2 regions of the Micromonospora sp. NPDC051006 genome follow, and region 1 is predicted to be linked to the other one. Evidence: riboswitches for the same ligand, from Rfam matches in the RefSeq annotation. Region 1 holds a riboswitch; the other holds the start of a gene.
What was found. A riboswitch is a leader RNA that binds a small molecule or an ion and turns the genes downstream of it on or off. The one in region 1 is predicted to bind ZMP and ZTP.
Positions count from the first base shown of each region.

Region 1 (7,792 bases):
CGGCGCCCGGACGTGGCGGTGGTCTCGCCGTACCTGCGGGCGCTGCGCACCGCCGAGCTGGCGCTGGCCGGTACCGGGGTGCCGTGCAGCCGGGACGAGCGGCTGCGCGACCGGGAGCTGGGCATCCTCGACGGCCTCACCCCGCACGGTGTGGTCGCCCGTTTTCCGGACGAGGCGGAGCGACGCAACCGGCTGGGCAAGTTCTACTACCGGCCGCCCGGCGGGGAGTCCTGGACGGACGTCGCGCTGCGCCTGCGCGCGCTCCTCGGTGACCTGCGCCGCGACCACGAGGGCCAGCGGGTGTTGCTCTTCGGCCACGACGCGCTGGTCTTCCTGGTCCGTTACCTGGTGGAGGGGCTGACCGAGGAGGAGCTGATGGCGCTGACCCGGCAGTACGTGATCGCCAACTGTTCGGTCACCGGCTGGTCCGCGGACGAGTCCGGCCGGTTGACATTGCGCGATTTCAACGACGTCGGCCACCTGCGACGCCAGGGCGCCCGGCCGACCAGGGAGGACGAGGTCCATGCCGAACCGGTCTGACCCGCTGGTGATCACGCCGGCGCTGCTGCGCGACTGGGCGTTGCCCGTACCGTCGGGAGGCAAGGAGGCCCGGGGCACGGTGCTGGTGGTCGGTGGGTCCCGGTTCACTCCCGGCGCGGTCCTGCTGGCCGGCGTCGCCGCGCTGCGGGCCGGCGCCGGCGTGCTGCAACTGGCCGCCGCCGAGTCGACCGCCGCCGCGCTCAGCATCCAGGTGCCCGAGGCGCTGGTGGTGGGACTGCCCGAGACCAGCGACGGCGCGCTGGCCGGACGGCCGGACGACCAGCTCACCGAGCTGGTGGCGGCGGCGGACGTCGTTGCTGTCGGCCCGGGGCTGCGGGGCATCGAGGAGACCCGCGAGCTGCTGCACGTCGTGCTCGACGCGGCCGGGCCGCGGACTCCGCTGGTGCTCGACGCGTACGCCCTGGGGGCGCTGAGCCACTCACCGGAGCTGCTGGCCGGCTCCGGCCGGCCGGTGGTGCTCACCCCCAACATCACCGAGGCCCAGCACCTGCTCGACCGGGAGCCGGGTGACGATCTGGACGCCGAGGCGGCCGAGCTGGCCGCACGGTACGACGCGGTGGTCTCCCTGTACGGGCACATCGCCACGCCGGACGGGCGGAGCTGGCGGGAGGAGAGCGGCGACGCCGGGCTGGGCACCTCCGGCAGCGGCGACGTGCGTGCCGGGTTGCTCGCCGGGCTGCTCTCGCGCGGCGCCGATCCGGCGCAGGCCGCCTGCTGGGCGGCGTTCGCCCACGCGGTCAGCGGTCAGCGTCTCGTCCCGCAGTATGGCCGGATCGGGTTCCTGGCTCGGGAGCTGCTCGACGAGATCCCGCACACCATCGCCACTGTCTGACGCCATTTGTCCTGCGGCCGCAGGTGTGTGTAACGCCACACTGACCCTCCGACGCTGTTTCACCGGAGGCGGCATCCCGTCCGCCTCCCGCCGGTGCCGCACCGCTGGGGCGCGGCACCGGCGGCGAACGGCCCCTGGGAGTCTGTGTGAAGTTGATCCGTCGCAAGACACTCGCCGCCGCGTCCGCACTGACGCTCGGCATCGGTCTCGCCGTGACCGCGGGGGTGGCGCCGGCGGCGTCGGCCGCCGGCGCGGAGAACACCTTCCTGGTCCTGGCGCCGCAGGGCGCCGGGACGGAGCGGGCGGTGGCTCGGGTGGCCGCCGCCGACGGCACGGTGGTGGCGAGCTACGACCAGATCGGCGTGCTCGTCGTCCGCTCCACGAACCCCGCCTTCACCACCGCGGTGGCCGGCGCCGGGGTCGAGTCGGTCGCCGCCACCACCGGCCTGGGCACTGCGCTCGACGAGGGCGAGACCGTGCAGGTCGCCGCGGCCGACGCCACGAACGTCACCGCGGACCCGACCGGGGAACCCCTCTTCAGCCAGCAGTGGGACATGCCGATGATCGGTGTTCCGCAGGCGCACGCCATCAACGCCGGCAGCCCCGACGTGGTGGTGGGCGTGCTGGACAGCGGCATCTCCAGCACCCACCCCGACCTGGCGAGCCAGATCGCCAAGGACAAGAGCACGTCCTGCGTCGGCGGGGTCGCCGACACCACCGAGGCGGCCTGGAACCCGACCACCTCCGACCACGGCACCCACGTGGCCGGCACCATCGCCGCCGCCGTCAACGGCGTCGGCGTGACCGGCGTCGCCCCGGGCGTCAAGGTGGCCGCCGTCAAGGTGGTCAACGACGGCGGCTACATCTTCCCGGAGGCGGCGGTCTGCGGCTTCGTCTGGGCCGCCGAGCACGGCATGCAGGTGACGAACAACAGCTACTTCATCGACCCGTGGGAGTTCAACTGCCGCAACGACGCGCGTCAGCGCCCGGTGTGGCAGGCCGTGCAGCGGGCCATCCGGTACTCGCAGAGCAAGGGCGTGCTGAACATCGCGTCCGCCGGCAACTCCAACGTCGACCTGGCCCACAAGTTCATCGACGCGGGCAGCCCGAACAACGGCACCCCCGAGGTTCGGGAGATCAACAACGCCTGCGTCGACCTGCCGGCCGAGTCGCCGGGTGTGCTGACCGTCTCGGCGGTCGCACCGACCGGGAAGAAGAGCTACTACTCCTCCTACGGCCTCGGTGTCGTGGACGTCACCGCTCCCGGTGGTGACAGCCGCTTCCGTACCGGGGGCGTCAGCCCGACCACGACCGACCAGATCCTGTCGACCACCTTCAACACGGCGACGCGGACCAACGGCTGGGGTTGGAAGCAGGGCACCTCGATGGCCAGCCCGCACGCCACCGGCGTCGCGGCCCTGGCCCTGTCGGCCCACCCGGGCATGACGCCGGGGCAGCTGGCCTCCTTCCTCGAGCGGACGGCGGAGGCGCTGCCGTGCGAGCAGGGCGTCTGGGAGCCGCGGCCCGGCTTCCCGGCCACCTGCACGGGGGGCAAGCGCAACTCGTTCTACGGCGCGGGCATGGTCAGCGCGTACAACGTGGTGAAGTGACCACATCGCACGGATGACGGTGGGGCCCGGCGCGCAGGCGCCGGGCCCCACCCCGTTCGAGGGACGGTTGTTTCCGCAGTTCAGTCCCGGGGTACCGGACGATCACCTGACACATTCGAGGAGGTCCGCCGGTGTCCACTGATGCCATCGTCCTGCTGAAAGAGGACCACAAGGAGATGCGCCGCCTGTTCAAGGCCTTCCAGGATGCCGAGGAGGGCCCGGCAAGCCAGCGGGGCAAGCTGGTGGGGCAGATCGTGGAGGCGCTCACGGTGCACACCTACCTGGAGAACGAGGTGATGTACCCGGAGGTCCGCAAGCTCCTGCCCGACCTGGAGGACGACATCCTCGAGTCGTACGAGGAGCACCACGTGGCGGACGTGCTCTGCGCCGAGCTGCACGCCATGACGGCGGAGGACGAGCACTTCAACGCCAAGACCACGGTGCTGATCGAGAACGTCCTGCACCACGTCGAGGAGGAGGAGCAGGAGTGGTTCCCCAAGGTGCGTGAGGCGCTCGGCCGCAAGCAGCTCCAGGAGATCGGCGAGCGGATGATCGCGCTGCGGGCCGACGCGCCGCGCAAGCCCACCGACCCGAAGGCAATCAAGAAGTCGGTGGACGCGGTCACCGCCTGATCAGCCCCGAAGACGTGGACGGGCCCGGCATCGCCGGGCCCGTCTCTCGTGTGCCGAAGGTTCAGTCGGCGGAGCCGGGCTCGGCCATCTTCCGGTGCTGCTCGGACTTGAGCTTGTCCGGAACGATCTTGCCGACCGCGGTCTGCACCTTGTTCATCAGCGAGCCGGCGGTCACCGTCTGATCGCCCTTCATCAACGCCGTGAAGCCCTGCTCGGCCACCGTCCGCGGATCGTCCTTGCGGCCGGAGCCGATCCGGGTGTCCTGCATCTGGGCCCGGTCGAAGAACTCGGTGTCGGTCGGGCCGGGCATCAGGGAGGTCACCGTGACCCCGGTCTCCTTCAGCTCGTTGCGCAAGGCCTCGGCAAAGGACTGCACGAACGACTTCGACGCGTTGTAGACCGCCTGGAACGGCCCCGGCATCGTCGAGGCGATCGAGGAGGTGAGCAGCACCCGCCCGGCCCGCCGCTGCACCATGCCGGGCAGGATCCGCTTGGCGAGGTGCACCGTCGAGCGCACGTTCAGGTCGACGATGTTCAACTCGTCGGCCAGGTCGGTGCCGCCGACGAAGGCGCCCCCGGCGCCCCGGCCGGCGTTGAGCGCCAGCGCGGCCACCGGGCGGCCGGTCGCCGCCACCGCCGCGGCCAACTCCTCCACCCCCTCGTGCCGGGCGAGGTCGACGCGGACCGGCTGGACCCGAGGGCCGCCGTCGCGCCGCAGCCGCGCCGCGGCCGCCTCGATGCCGTCGTCCTCGGCGGCGATGACCAGGTCGAAACCGTGCTCGGCGAACTGGACGGCCAGTTCGTACCCGATGCCACTGGACGCCCCGGTCACCACGGCGAGCGGCCGGTCGCTGCTCGGTGTGGTCATGGTCGTGCTCCTTCCCGCGGGTACCGGCCGTGTCCGCACCGATCACGGCCGTCCGGATAGGGGTGCCCCGCCACGGTGCGCCCAACCACCCGGGCCGCGACCGACTCGCGGCCGAGGTCGGCCTGGCCGGCCCCGGCCGACCCGGTAGGATCGGCGCGGGCCGTGACTGGCGCGTGGGGATGGGGAACCATCGGGGAGCGGCCCCGTCATGAGGACGCATGCCGAGCGCCTGGGCCTTCCGTACGCCAGTTGGAGGTCGCATGCCGTCGCCGAACGCCGAATCCACCGCCTTCCGCAGCGCGCTCGAGGTGATCCGTGCCGTCGAGCCCCGGGTGGCCGACGCGATCACCGCCGAGCTGGGTGACCAGCGCGAGTCGCTGAAGCTGATCGCCAGCGAGAACTACGCCTCCCCCGCCACCCTGCTGGCCATGGGCAACTGGTTCAGCGACAAGTACGCCGAGGGCACCGTGGGCCGCCGCTTCTACGCCGGCTGCCAGAACGTCGACACGGTCGAGGCGCTCGCCGCCGAGCACGCCCGGGAGCTGTTCGGCGCCGCGCACGCGTACGTGCAGCCGCACTCCGGCATCGACGCCAACCTGGTCGCGTTCTGGGCCGTGCTGGCCGACCGGGTGGAGTCGCCGGCGCTGAAGAAGGCCCAGGTCCGCCAGGTCAACGACCTCACCGAGGCGGACTGGTTCGCGCTGCGCCGGGAGCTGGGCAACCAGCGGATGCTCGGCATGTCGCTCGACGCCGGCGGGCACCTCACCCACGGTTTCCGCCCGAACATCTCCGGCAAGATGTTCGACCAGCGCAGCTACGGCACCGATCCGGCGACCGGGTTGATCGACTACGACAAGGTCGCGGAGATCGCCCGGGAGTTCAAGCCGCTGATCCTGGTCGGTGGCTACTCGGCCTACCCGCGGAAGGTCAACTTCCGGATCCTGCGGGAGATCGCCGACTCGGTGGGCGCCACCTTCATGGTAGACATGGCGCACTTCGCCGGGCTGGTCGCCGGCAAGGTCTTCACCGGCGACTTCGACCCGGTGCCGCACGCCCACATCGTCACCACCACCACCCACAAGTCGCTGCGCGGCCCGCGCGGCGGCATGGTGCTCTGCCAGCCGGAGCTGGCCGACCAGGTCGACCGGGGCTGCCCGATGGTGCTCGGCGGCCCGCTGCCGCACGTGATGGCCGCGAAGGCCGTCGCGCTCGCCGAGGCCCGCCGCCCGGACTTCGCCGACTACGCCCAGCGGATCGTGGCGAACGCCCAGGCGCTCGCCGAGGGGCTGCTGAGCCGCGGCGCCAACCTGGTCACCGGCGGCACCGACAACCACCTGGCGATCATCGACGTCACCTCGTACGAGTTGACCGGCCGGCAGGCGGAGCAGGCGCTGCTCGACGCGGGCATCGTCACCAACCGCAACTCGGTGCCGCACGACCCGAACGGCGCCTGGTACACCTCCGGCATCCGGATCGGCACCCCCGCGCTGACCACCCGGGGGCTCGGCGCCGCCGAGATGGACCAGACCGCCGAGCTGATCCACACCGTGCTCAGCCAGACGAAGCCGGGCGCCAACGCCGACGGCACCGCCTCGAAGGCCAAGTACGTGCTCGACCCGGCCATCGCCGACAAGGTCAGCCGCCAGGCCAGCGAGCTGCTGACCGGCTTCCCCCTCTACCCCACCGTCGACCTCACCTGACCCCCGCCCCGCCCCCGGCTTGTTGATCATGCAGTTGTGGTGCCCGGATGGTCCCGCTTCGCGGAGTGCGTCCCCCACCACAACTGCATGATCGCCGGGGGGCACGGGGGGCCCGGGGGGACGGGGGGACGGGGGCTGGTTAGGGGGTTAGGGCGCGGTTGCGGAGGGCGCGCAGGCGGTGCAGGACGTCGCTGCCGCCGCGGCCGAAGTGATCGTGCAGCCGGCGGTACTCGGCGTACAGCTCGTCGTAGGCGGCGGCCCGAGCCGGGTCGGGGTGCCAGGTCTCGCGCCGGTGGGCGCCCATCGCGGCCGAGGCCGCCGGCACGTCCGGGTATGCCCCGGCGGCCGCCGCCGCGTGGATCGCCGCGCCGAGCGCCGCCGGGTGCGCCGAGTCGAGCACGTGCAGCGGGCGGTTCAGCACGTCCGCGTAGATCCGCAGCAGCAGCCGGTTACCGGTGAGGCCACCGGCGGCGGTCAGCTCGTCGACCTCGACCCCGGCCGCGGTGAACGCCTCGACCACGGTCCGCGCGCCGAAGGCGGTGGCCTCCAGCAGCGCCCGCCAGATCTCCTCCGGGCGGGTGGCCAGGGTCAGCCCGAGCAGCATCCCGCTCAGCTCGTGGTCCATCAGCACCGAGCGGTTGCCGCTCTGCCAGTCCAGGGCGAGCAACCCGTGCCCGCCCACCGGCTGGTCGGCGGCGAGCCGGTCGAGCAACTGGTACGGGCTCTCGCCACGGCGCTGCGCCTCGACGGCGTACCCGGCGGGCAGCGCGTGCGTCACGTACCAGGCGAAGATGTCCCCCACCCCGCTCTGCCCGGCCTCGTAGCCCCAGCTGCCCGCGGTGACGCCGCCCTCGACGGCGCCGCAGACCCCAGGCACCTCGTGGTACCGCTCCGCGTTCATGATCAGACAGGTGGACGTGCCGAGCACCGCGAGCATCCGGCCCGGCGCGACCGAGCGGGCCGCCGCCGCGGTGACGTGCGCGTCGATCGCGCCGACCGCGACCGGGATGCCCGGCGGCAGGCCGGTCCACCGGGCCGCCTCGGCGGTGAGCCCACCGGCCCGGGCGCCCAGCGGGGCGAGCGGCCCGTCGACCCGGTCCAGCAGCCCGTCCAGCCGTGGGTGCAGCGCGCGGAGGAAGTCCGCGGACGGGTACCGGCCGTCCTGGCGCAGTCCCTTGTAGCCGGCGGCGGAGACGTTGCGGGTCTCCCGGCCGCAGAGCTGCCAGACGATCCAGTCGGTCGTCTCGATCCAGCGCTGCGCCCGGTCGAAGAGCTCCGGGTCCTCCTCCAGCAGCTCCAACGCCTTGGCCAGCTGCCACTCGGCGGAGACCCGCCCGCCGTAGCGGGCCAGCCAGTTCTCGCCGCGCTCGGCGGCGAGGGCGTTGATCCGGTCCGCCTGCCGCTGCGCCGCGTGATGCTTCCACAGCTTCGGGTAGGCGTGCGGCCGCCCGCGCAACCCGGGCAGCTCACAGAGCGGGGTGCCGTCGGCCAGGGTGGGCAGCACGGTGCAGGAGGTGGCGTCGACGCCGATGCCCAACGCGTCCTGCGGGCGTACGCCGGCGGCCCGCAGCGCCGCGGGAACGGCCACC
Region 1 is NZ_JBITFP010000014.1:74,884-82,675, forward strand. It holds gene ACIBBA_RS21215 (histidine phosphatase family protein) at 1-540, shown strand, start outside; gene ACIBBA_RS21220 (NAD(P)H-hydrate dehydratase) at 524-1,393, shown strand; gene ACIBBA_RS21225 (S8 family peptidase) at 1,540-3,003, shown strand; gene ACIBBA_RS21230 (hemerythrin domain-containing protein) at 3,135-3,635, shown strand; gene ACIBBA_RS21235 (SDR family NAD(P)-dependent oxidoreductase) at 3,697-4,503, opposite strand; ZMP/ZTP riboswitch at 4,656-4,745, shown strand; gene ACIBBA_RS21240 (glycine hydroxymethyltransferase) at 4,764-6,203, shown strand; gene ACIBBA_RS21245 (ribulokinase) at 6,343-7,792, opposite strand, start outside.

Region 2 (7,792 bases), on a different contig from region 1:
CGGCAGCTCGGCATCGGCTACGCCAACCTCGGCGCCCTGCTGATGGCCTCCGGCATGCCGTACGACTCGGAGCAGGGCCGCTCGGTCGCCGCGGCGATCACCTCGCTGATGACCGGCACCGCCTACCGCCGCTCCGCCGAGCTGGCCGGCGTCGTCGGCCCGTACGACGGCTACGCCCGCAACGCGGAGCCGCACAAGCGGGTCATGCGCAAGCACGCCGCCGCCAACGACGAGATCAAGCCGGCCGGCACGGTGGCCACCGCCATCGTCCGCGAGGCGACCAAGCAGTGGACCCAGGGCAACAAGATCGGCGACAAGAACGGCTGGCGCAACTCGCAGGCCAGCGTCCTCGCGCCGACCGGCACCATCGGCTTCATGATGGACTGCGACACGACCGGCGTGGAGCCGGACCTGGCGCTGGTCAAGTTCAAGAAGCTGGTCGGTGGCGGCTCGATGCAGATCGTCAACCAGACCGTTCCGCGCGCGCTGCGCAGCCTCGGCTACCCCGAGGAGCAGGTCGAGGCGATCGTCGAGCACATCGCCGACCACGGCCACGTGGTGGACGCCCCCGGCCTCAAGCCGGAGCACTACCCGGTCTTCGACTGCGCGATGGGTGAGCGCTCCATCGCCCCGATGGGCCACGTGCGGATGATGGCGGCGATCCAGCCGTTCGTCTCCGGCGCCATCTCCAAGACGGTCAACATGCCCGAGGCGGCCACCGTCGAGGACGTCGAGAAGATCTACTTCGAGGGCTGGAAGCTCGGCCTCAAGGCGCTGGCGATCTACCGGGACAACTGCAAGGTCGGCCAGCCGCTCTCGGTGGCCAAGTCCAACAAGGCCACCGAGCCGGCCGCCGCCCCGGCCGCCCCGGCCGCGGTGGAGAAGGTCGTCGAGTACCGGCCGGTGCGCAAGCGGCTGCCGAAGAAGCGCCCGTCGGAGACGGTCTCCTTCTCCGTCGGCGGCGCCGAGGGCTACCTCACCGCGTCGTCCTACCCGGACGACGGCCTCGGCGAGGTCTTCCTCAAGATGTCCAAGCAGGGCTCCACCCTCGCCGGGGTGATGGACGCCTTCTCGGTGGCCATCTCGATCGGCCTCCAGTACGGCGTTCCGCTGGAGACGTACGTCAGCAAGTTCACCAACATGCGCTTCGAGCCGGCCGGTATGACCGATGACCCGGACGTGCGGATGGCCGCCTCGGTGATGGACTACATCTTCCGTCGGCTGGCGCTGGACTTCCTGCCCTACGAGCGCCGTGCGGAGCTGGGCATCTTCACCGCCAGCGAGCGGGCCGCCCAGCTGCGGGCCGAGGCCGAGGCGGAGAGCGCCGCGGTGACCGGTGCCGAGCTCACCGCGATGGCCTCGTCCGCTCCGGTCGAGACCAAGCCGGAGGAGCCGAAGACCGGCCCGGTCGCCCAGCCGGCCAAGGAGACCGTCGACATCGTCGCCGCCAAGCCGGCGCCGTCGGTCGGTTCCAGCACCGAACTGCTGGAGGCCGTGATCGGCAAGGCCGCCGACGCGCCGCTCTGCTTCACCTGCGGTACGAAGATGCGCCCGGCCGGCAGCTGCTACGTCTGTGAGGGCTGCGGCTCCACCAGCGGCTGCAGCTGACGTACGCACCGCATCACCCGCGAGCGCGGCAGGGACCACCTGCCGCGCTCGCGGCGTTTCCGGCCACTGGCCGCCAACCAGCGTCCCAGCCGGAGCGTGCTGCGACGCGGTCGAACGACAGCGACCGCCCGGCTTACTGGTTGGCGCGCTCGGCGGCGCGTACGGCGTTGCGGAACAGCATCGCGACGGTGGTCGGCCCGACCCCGCCGACCCGGGGGGTGATGGCGCCGGCGACCTCGGCGCAGGCCTCGTCCACGTCGGGCAGGAGGCGTCGCCCGTCGTAGCGGACGCCCGCGCCGATGACGACGGAACCGGGCTTGACGTGCTCGGGTCGGACGATGCCGGGTACGCCGGCGGCGGCGACGAGGATGTCGGCGCGGCGGGTGTAGCGCGGCCAGTCGGGGACGCCGGTGTGTACGACGGTGACCGCCGCGTTCGCGGTCGGGCGCTTCTGCGACAGCAGCATCGCCAGCGGCCGCCCGAGGGTGGCGCCGCGGCCGAGGATGACGACCTCACGGCCGGCGACGGGGATGTCGTGGTACGCCAGCAGCGCTTCGATGCCGGCGGGGGTGCACGGCAGCGGGCCGGGCACGCCGACGGCGAGCCGGCCCATGTTGAGCGGGTGCATGCCGTCGACGTCCTTGTCCGGGTCGATGGTCTGCAACGCCGCGTCGTAGTCCAGGTGCGCCGGCACGGGGTACTGCACGAGCAGCCCGTGCACGGCCGGGTCCGCGTTGAAGCGGGCGATGGCCCGGTGCAGGTCGGCCTGGGTGGCGGTGGCGGGCAGGTGCTCGTGCGGGGAGGCGAACCCGAGGGCGGCGGCCTGGCGCTGCTTGATGCCGATGTAGCGCGCGCTGGCGTCGTCGTCACCGACGAGGATGGTGGCCAGACTCGGGATGATTCCGCGGCCGGCCAGGCGGGCGGCAGCGGCGGAGGTCTCGGCCAGGACGGCCTCGGCGACGGGAGCGCCGGGCAGCAGCCGGGCCGGACCCAACGTGGTGATCTCGGTGGATGCGCTGGTCATCTGGGTAGGTGCTCCTCGGCGCGGGCGCCCAGGCGGTCGACGCCCGCGAGAGGCTCCCCGATGGTTCCACCATCCCTGTGCCGCCAGTCGCCGGTAGCTCGATGATGCCGTATCACCAGGGCGGACGGGCACGCCGGGGTCAGGGCTGGGCGAAGAGCGGGCCGTAGTTCGACCGGAACATCTTCTCGCCGAGGCGGCGCAGCACCGCGTCGCGCAGCACCGGCGGCAGCCCGGTGGCCTTGTCCCGACGATGGGTCTGGCTGAGCACCCAGTCGGTACGCGCACGGCGGCGCTCCTCGTACCCGCGCAGCGCCCCGGCGAGGCTCTCGGCGGCGGCCAGCGACTCGGCCAGCACCAGCGCGTCCTCCAGGGCCATGGCCGCGCCCTGGGCCATGTTCGGCGAGGTGGCGTGCGCGGCGTCACCGACCAGCAGCACCGAGCCCCGCGACCAGGAGCCGAGTACGACCTCCTGGTTCGGCCCGGCGTGCAGGGTGCTCGGGTCGGCGTCGAGAGCGTCGAGCATGGTGGCGACCGGTTCGGTGAAGCTCGCGCGTAGCTCGTCGCGCCAGCCCGGCCGGTCGGCGACCGGACCGTCGTTGTAGTAGCAGTACGTCTGCTCGGCGCTGATCGGGATCGTCAGGAACTGCTTGCCGCGCCCCAGCTGCACCGACCAGACCGGCTCGGCGTCGATCCGCGGGGCGAGCCACCGGTAGGCGTACTGGCCGAGGGGGCGTGCCGCCGCCCGGCCGTCGAAGGCGAGCCGGCGGATGGTCGAGTTGACCCCGTCCGCGCCGATCACCAGGTCGTAGCGTTCGGTGCTGCTGTCGTCGAACTCGACCGCGACCCGGTCGCCCTCCTGGACGAGCGCGACCGGCTGGCGGCCCCACCGGATCGGGACGTCCCCGACGCCCGCGAGCAGCGCCTCGTGCAGCCGCGCCCGGGGCAGCGAGACGCAGGGCCCGACGCCCTGCCAGAGGGCGGCGACGTCGATGTCGAAGAGGCGGCGACCACGCTGGTTGGCGCTGCGCTGCCGGGTGATCTCCACGGCGACGTCCGTGACCGCCTCTCGCAGGCCCAGCTCGCCCAGCATCCGGGTCGCGTTGCCGGTCAGGTAGATGCCGGTGCCGGAGTCGGCGGGCCCGGTGGAGCGCTCGACGACGTCCACCGTCGCGCCCCACTTCTCCAGGGCGGCGACAGTGGCCAGCCCGGCGACGCCACCGCCGACGATCAGTACCCGGATCCCCTCGCCCCGCACGATCAGCTCCTCCTCCGGTGCCCTGCCGCCGGCTGAGCTGCTGCTCGACGTCCCGGCCGGCGGTGAACTCTACGAGGTGCCGGAGGCAGCCGACGTGATCGGGGAGACGGGCCCGGCAATGACGGATGAACTGCGCAGGGCCCGGTGGGAGCTGCGTCACGGACCTGGGACAGCGGCCGGGGTGGGTTGCGAGGATCGGGGGATGACGACCGCCGATGCGTACGTCGAGTTCGGCACCCGGGAGACGCGGGGCGTATCGCCGTCGTACGAGCGTCTGTCGCTCGCGGTGTCCCGCGACCGCGAGCTGCTGGACCTGCTCGACGAGTTGCCGCCGGCCAAGCGGCAGCCGAACCTGCTCTTCGGCGTCGTACGGCTGCTCGGCGGCCCGCTCGACGACCCGGCCGCCTTCCATGACCACGTGGTGGCGAACTGGCCGGCGATCGCGGCGCAGATGCGGGTGCGGGCGACCCAGACGAACGAGGCCGGGCGGTGCGCCGTGCTGCTGCCCGTGCTCGCCGCCTTGCCGCAGCCGCTCGCGCTGTTGGAGGTCGGCGCGTCCGCCGGGCTCTGCCTCTACCCCGACCGGTACGCCTACCGCTACGGCGAGCGCCAGGTCGGCGCGGGCGAGCCGGTGCTCGACTGCGCCGCGGTCGGGGTGCCGGTGCCGGCCGCGCGGCCCGAGGTGGTGTGGCGGGCCGGTCTGGACCTGAACCCGCTCGACGTGACCGACCCGGCCGACATCGCCTGGCTGGACGCCCTGATCTGGCCGGAGCAGACCCACCGCCGGGCCCGGCTACGCGCCGCGGCCGCCGTCGCCGCGGCCGATCCACCACGGCTGGTCCGTGGTGACCTGGTGGACGACCTGCCGGCGCTGGCCGCTCAGGCGCCGGCCGACGCGACGCTGGTGGTGTTCCACACCTCGGTGCTCTACCAGGTGCACCGGCCGCGGCGCGAGGCGTTCGTCGAGCTGGTACGCGCACTGCCCGGCCACTGGCTCGCGAACGAGGCGCCGGAGGTGTTGCCCCACGCCTCGCTGCCGGCGTCGCCCGGCGAGGCGACGCACAACGTGCTCGCGCTGGACGGGACGCCGCTCGCCTGGACCCGGGGGCACGGGCAGGCGATGGTCTGGATGGGGTGACGTCGACGGGCGGCGCGGGTCGCCTGACCGGATCAGGTCGCGGCCTGCTCAGCCCACCGCGCGCTCGTGGCGGAGCAGCACCACGCCGTTGCCGAAGACCCGGCTCTCGGCCAGCCGCAGCTGCGTCCGCTCGTCCCGGATGGGAAAGAGCGGGCGGCCCCGGCCGAGCAGCACCGGGTGCACGTAGGTCCGGTATTCGTCGATCAGGTCGTGCCGGGCGAAGGTGGCCAGCAGCTCGGCGCCGCTGAGCGCCAGGTCACCGCCGGGCTGGGCCTTGAGCCGGTGCACCTCGTCGGGGTCGACCTCCCGGACGATGGTGGCGTTCCACTCGGCCCGATCGAGCGTGCGCGAGTAGACGATCTTCGGCATGTCGCGCCAGATGGCGGCGAACTCCTTCACCGGGGCCGGGCTGGCCGGCTCCTGATCGGCCGTCGGCCAGAACGCGGCCATCAACTCGTAGGTGGTCCGTCCGTTGAGGAAGGCGCCCATCGTGCGGAGTTCGGCGTTGAAGTGCTCGTGCAGCTCGTCGTCGACCTGGTGCCAGCTGATGTCACCGCCCGGCCCCTCGAAGTAGCCATCCAGCGAGACGCTCATCTGGACGATGATCTTCCTCATCCCGGCCCCTTCCGCGGCGTCGATGTCCCGGTCGAGCTTGCCCGGACCCTACGACGAAACCGCTGCCGACGCGCCCGGTTCGGCCATGTCCCGCATGGTGCGCAGCGGGGAGAAGACCACGAAGAGACAGGCGCTCCAGGTGCCGAGCACGCAGATCCAGAGTGCCGTCCGCAGGCCCAGCGCCGTGCCGAGCGCCCCACCGACCAGCGCGCCCAGTGGGATCACCCCGAAGCAGATCCACAGGAAGGCCGCGTTGACCCGGCCCAGGATCGCCGGCGGGGTGATCCGTTGCCGGTAGGTCGTCGACGCCACGTTGAACAGCACCGCGTTCGCGGAGAAAGCGGCCAACCCGACGCCGTAGAGCAGCACTCCCCATCCTGGGCGGGCCAGCGGCATCAGCAGGTAGAACGGGCCGGGCACGGCCATCGCCACCCAGATCACCCGGGCCGACCCGATCCAGGCGGACAGCCGCGCGGCCAGCGCGCCGACGATCAGGCCGCCGACCGCGCTGACCGAGAAGACCAGGCCGACCTGCACCGGTGAGGCGTGCAGTTCGCGCAGCATGAAGGTGACCTCGATCGAGGCGGACGCCATCACGAAGAAGTTCGAGGTGGTGGTGCACGCCAGGATCTTCACCAGGATCGGTTGGCGGCGGATGAAGCCGAGCCCGTCGGTCATCTCCACCCGCAGCGGCACCCGCTCCCGGGGTGCCGGTGGGTTCTCCGGGGCCGCCTCCCGGATCAGCAGCAGGGTCACCGCGCTGAGCAGGAAGGCCAGCCCGTTGCTGAAGAACGTACGGGTCGCGCCGACCAGCCCGATGAGCACCCCGCTGACCGTCGGGCCGACCAACTCGGCGCCGTCCTGGCTCATGATGAGCTTGGCGTTGCCGTCGACCAGTTGCGCCGCCGGCACCAGCCGGGGCAGCAGGCTCTTGTACGCCACGGTGAAGAAGACCGTCAGCACCCCGGAGAGCCCTACCACCGCGTACAGGAAGCCCAGGGTGAGCTGACCGACCAGCGCGGCCACCGGCAGCGCCAGCATCAGCGCGGCCCGGCCCACGTCACAGAGGATCATCAGCCGGCGCTGGTCCACCCGGTCCGCGACGATCCCGGCCGGCAGGGAGAACACCAGGTACGGCAGCCAGGCCAGGAAGGTGAGCAGCGAGACCTGGAAGACGCTGGCGTGCAGGGTGTCGGCGGCCAGCAGCGGGACCGCGACGCCGGCGATCCGGGTGCCCAGCTCGCTGACCGTCTGGCCGCTCCACAGCAGCAGGAAATTCCGGCTCCGCAGCAGCGACGTTGCTCGGGTGGTCGCGGAGGCCGGCGGATCGGCGACGTGCTGGCTCACGTGCTTGCCTGTCTGTGCGAACGGACACGGTGCCGCACCGGTGGCGATCCGGTCGGCTCGCCCAGGAGGGCCTCGCGGACCCTACCGGCGGGCTCCAGGGGCGGGCGCGGCATTTAAGCCGGCGGGAGCGCTCCGGCGTCCAGCCAGGCCGTGGTCGCGCTCGGGTCGGCGCCGCTCGCCCCGGCCACCAGGAAACCGAGCCGGCGCAGGTGCGCGGCGGCGTCCAGGTCGGTGCCACCGAGGGCCTGATAGTGGCTGACCAGCAGTCGTCCGCCCGGGGCGACCAGGTGGGTGAGCGCGTGCCGCACCAAATCCGCCCGGCGGGCCACCGGCACCAGGTCGAGCAGCACGTGCACGAAGGTGAACCGGCTGCCGTCGGCCGGCCGCCAGTCGATCGCGTTGCCCGCCGTGATCCGGTCCGCCCAGTGCGGCAGCCGGGCCCGGGCCGCCGCGACCAGTCCGGGGGCCAGGTCGACGCCGTACGGCTCGACCCGGTGGCCGCGCTCGGCCGCCCACTCCCGCACCGACTCCATCAGCAGCCCGTTGGCGCAGCCCAGATCGAGGAAGCTGCCGTCCCGGTCGATCCCGTCGACCACCATCTCCCGGCCGGCCCGCCACGCCGCCGCGTCCCCGCCGAACCCCGAGCCCTGCTGCGGCGTCGACCCGCGCAAGTACGCCGGCTCCAGCAGCCGCCGGCTGTCGGCGTACCAGCCGGCGTCGTCCTGGCGGGCGTAGGAGCGCTGCCCGTCCCGTACCGCGGTGGCCTCGGCCGCGCGCCCCGCGGCGGCCAGCCGCTCGGCGATCA
Region 2 is NZ_JBITFP010000009.1:10,365-18,156, forward strand. It holds gene ACIBBA_RS16325 (vitamin B12-dependent ribonucleotide reductase) at 1-1,608, shown strand, start outside; gene ACIBBA_RS16330 (bifunctional 5,10-methylenetetrahydrofolate dehydrogenase/5,10-methenyltetrahydrofolate cyclohydrolase) at 1,742-2,632, opposite strand; ZMP/ZTP riboswitch at 2,652-2,733, opposite strand; gene ACIBBA_RS16335 (FAD-dependent monooxygenase) at 2,772-3,887, opposite strand; gene ACIBBA_RS16340 (DUF2332 domain-containing protein) at 4,090-5,025, shown strand; gene ACIBBA_RS16345 (dihydrofolate reductase family protein) at 5,074-5,640, opposite strand; gene ACIBBA_RS16350 (MFS transporter) at 5,689-6,987, opposite strand; gene ACIBBA_RS16355 (class I SAM-dependent methyltransferase) at 7,101-7,792, opposite strand, start outside.
Region 2: linked by a shared signal. The riboswitch ahead of ACIBBA_RS16330 (bifunctional 5,10-methylenetetrahydrofolate dehydrogenase/5,10-methenyltetrahydrofolate cyclohydrolase) and the one ahead of ACIBBA_RS21240 (glycine hydroxymethyltransferase) in region 1 are both predicted to bind ZMP and ZTP.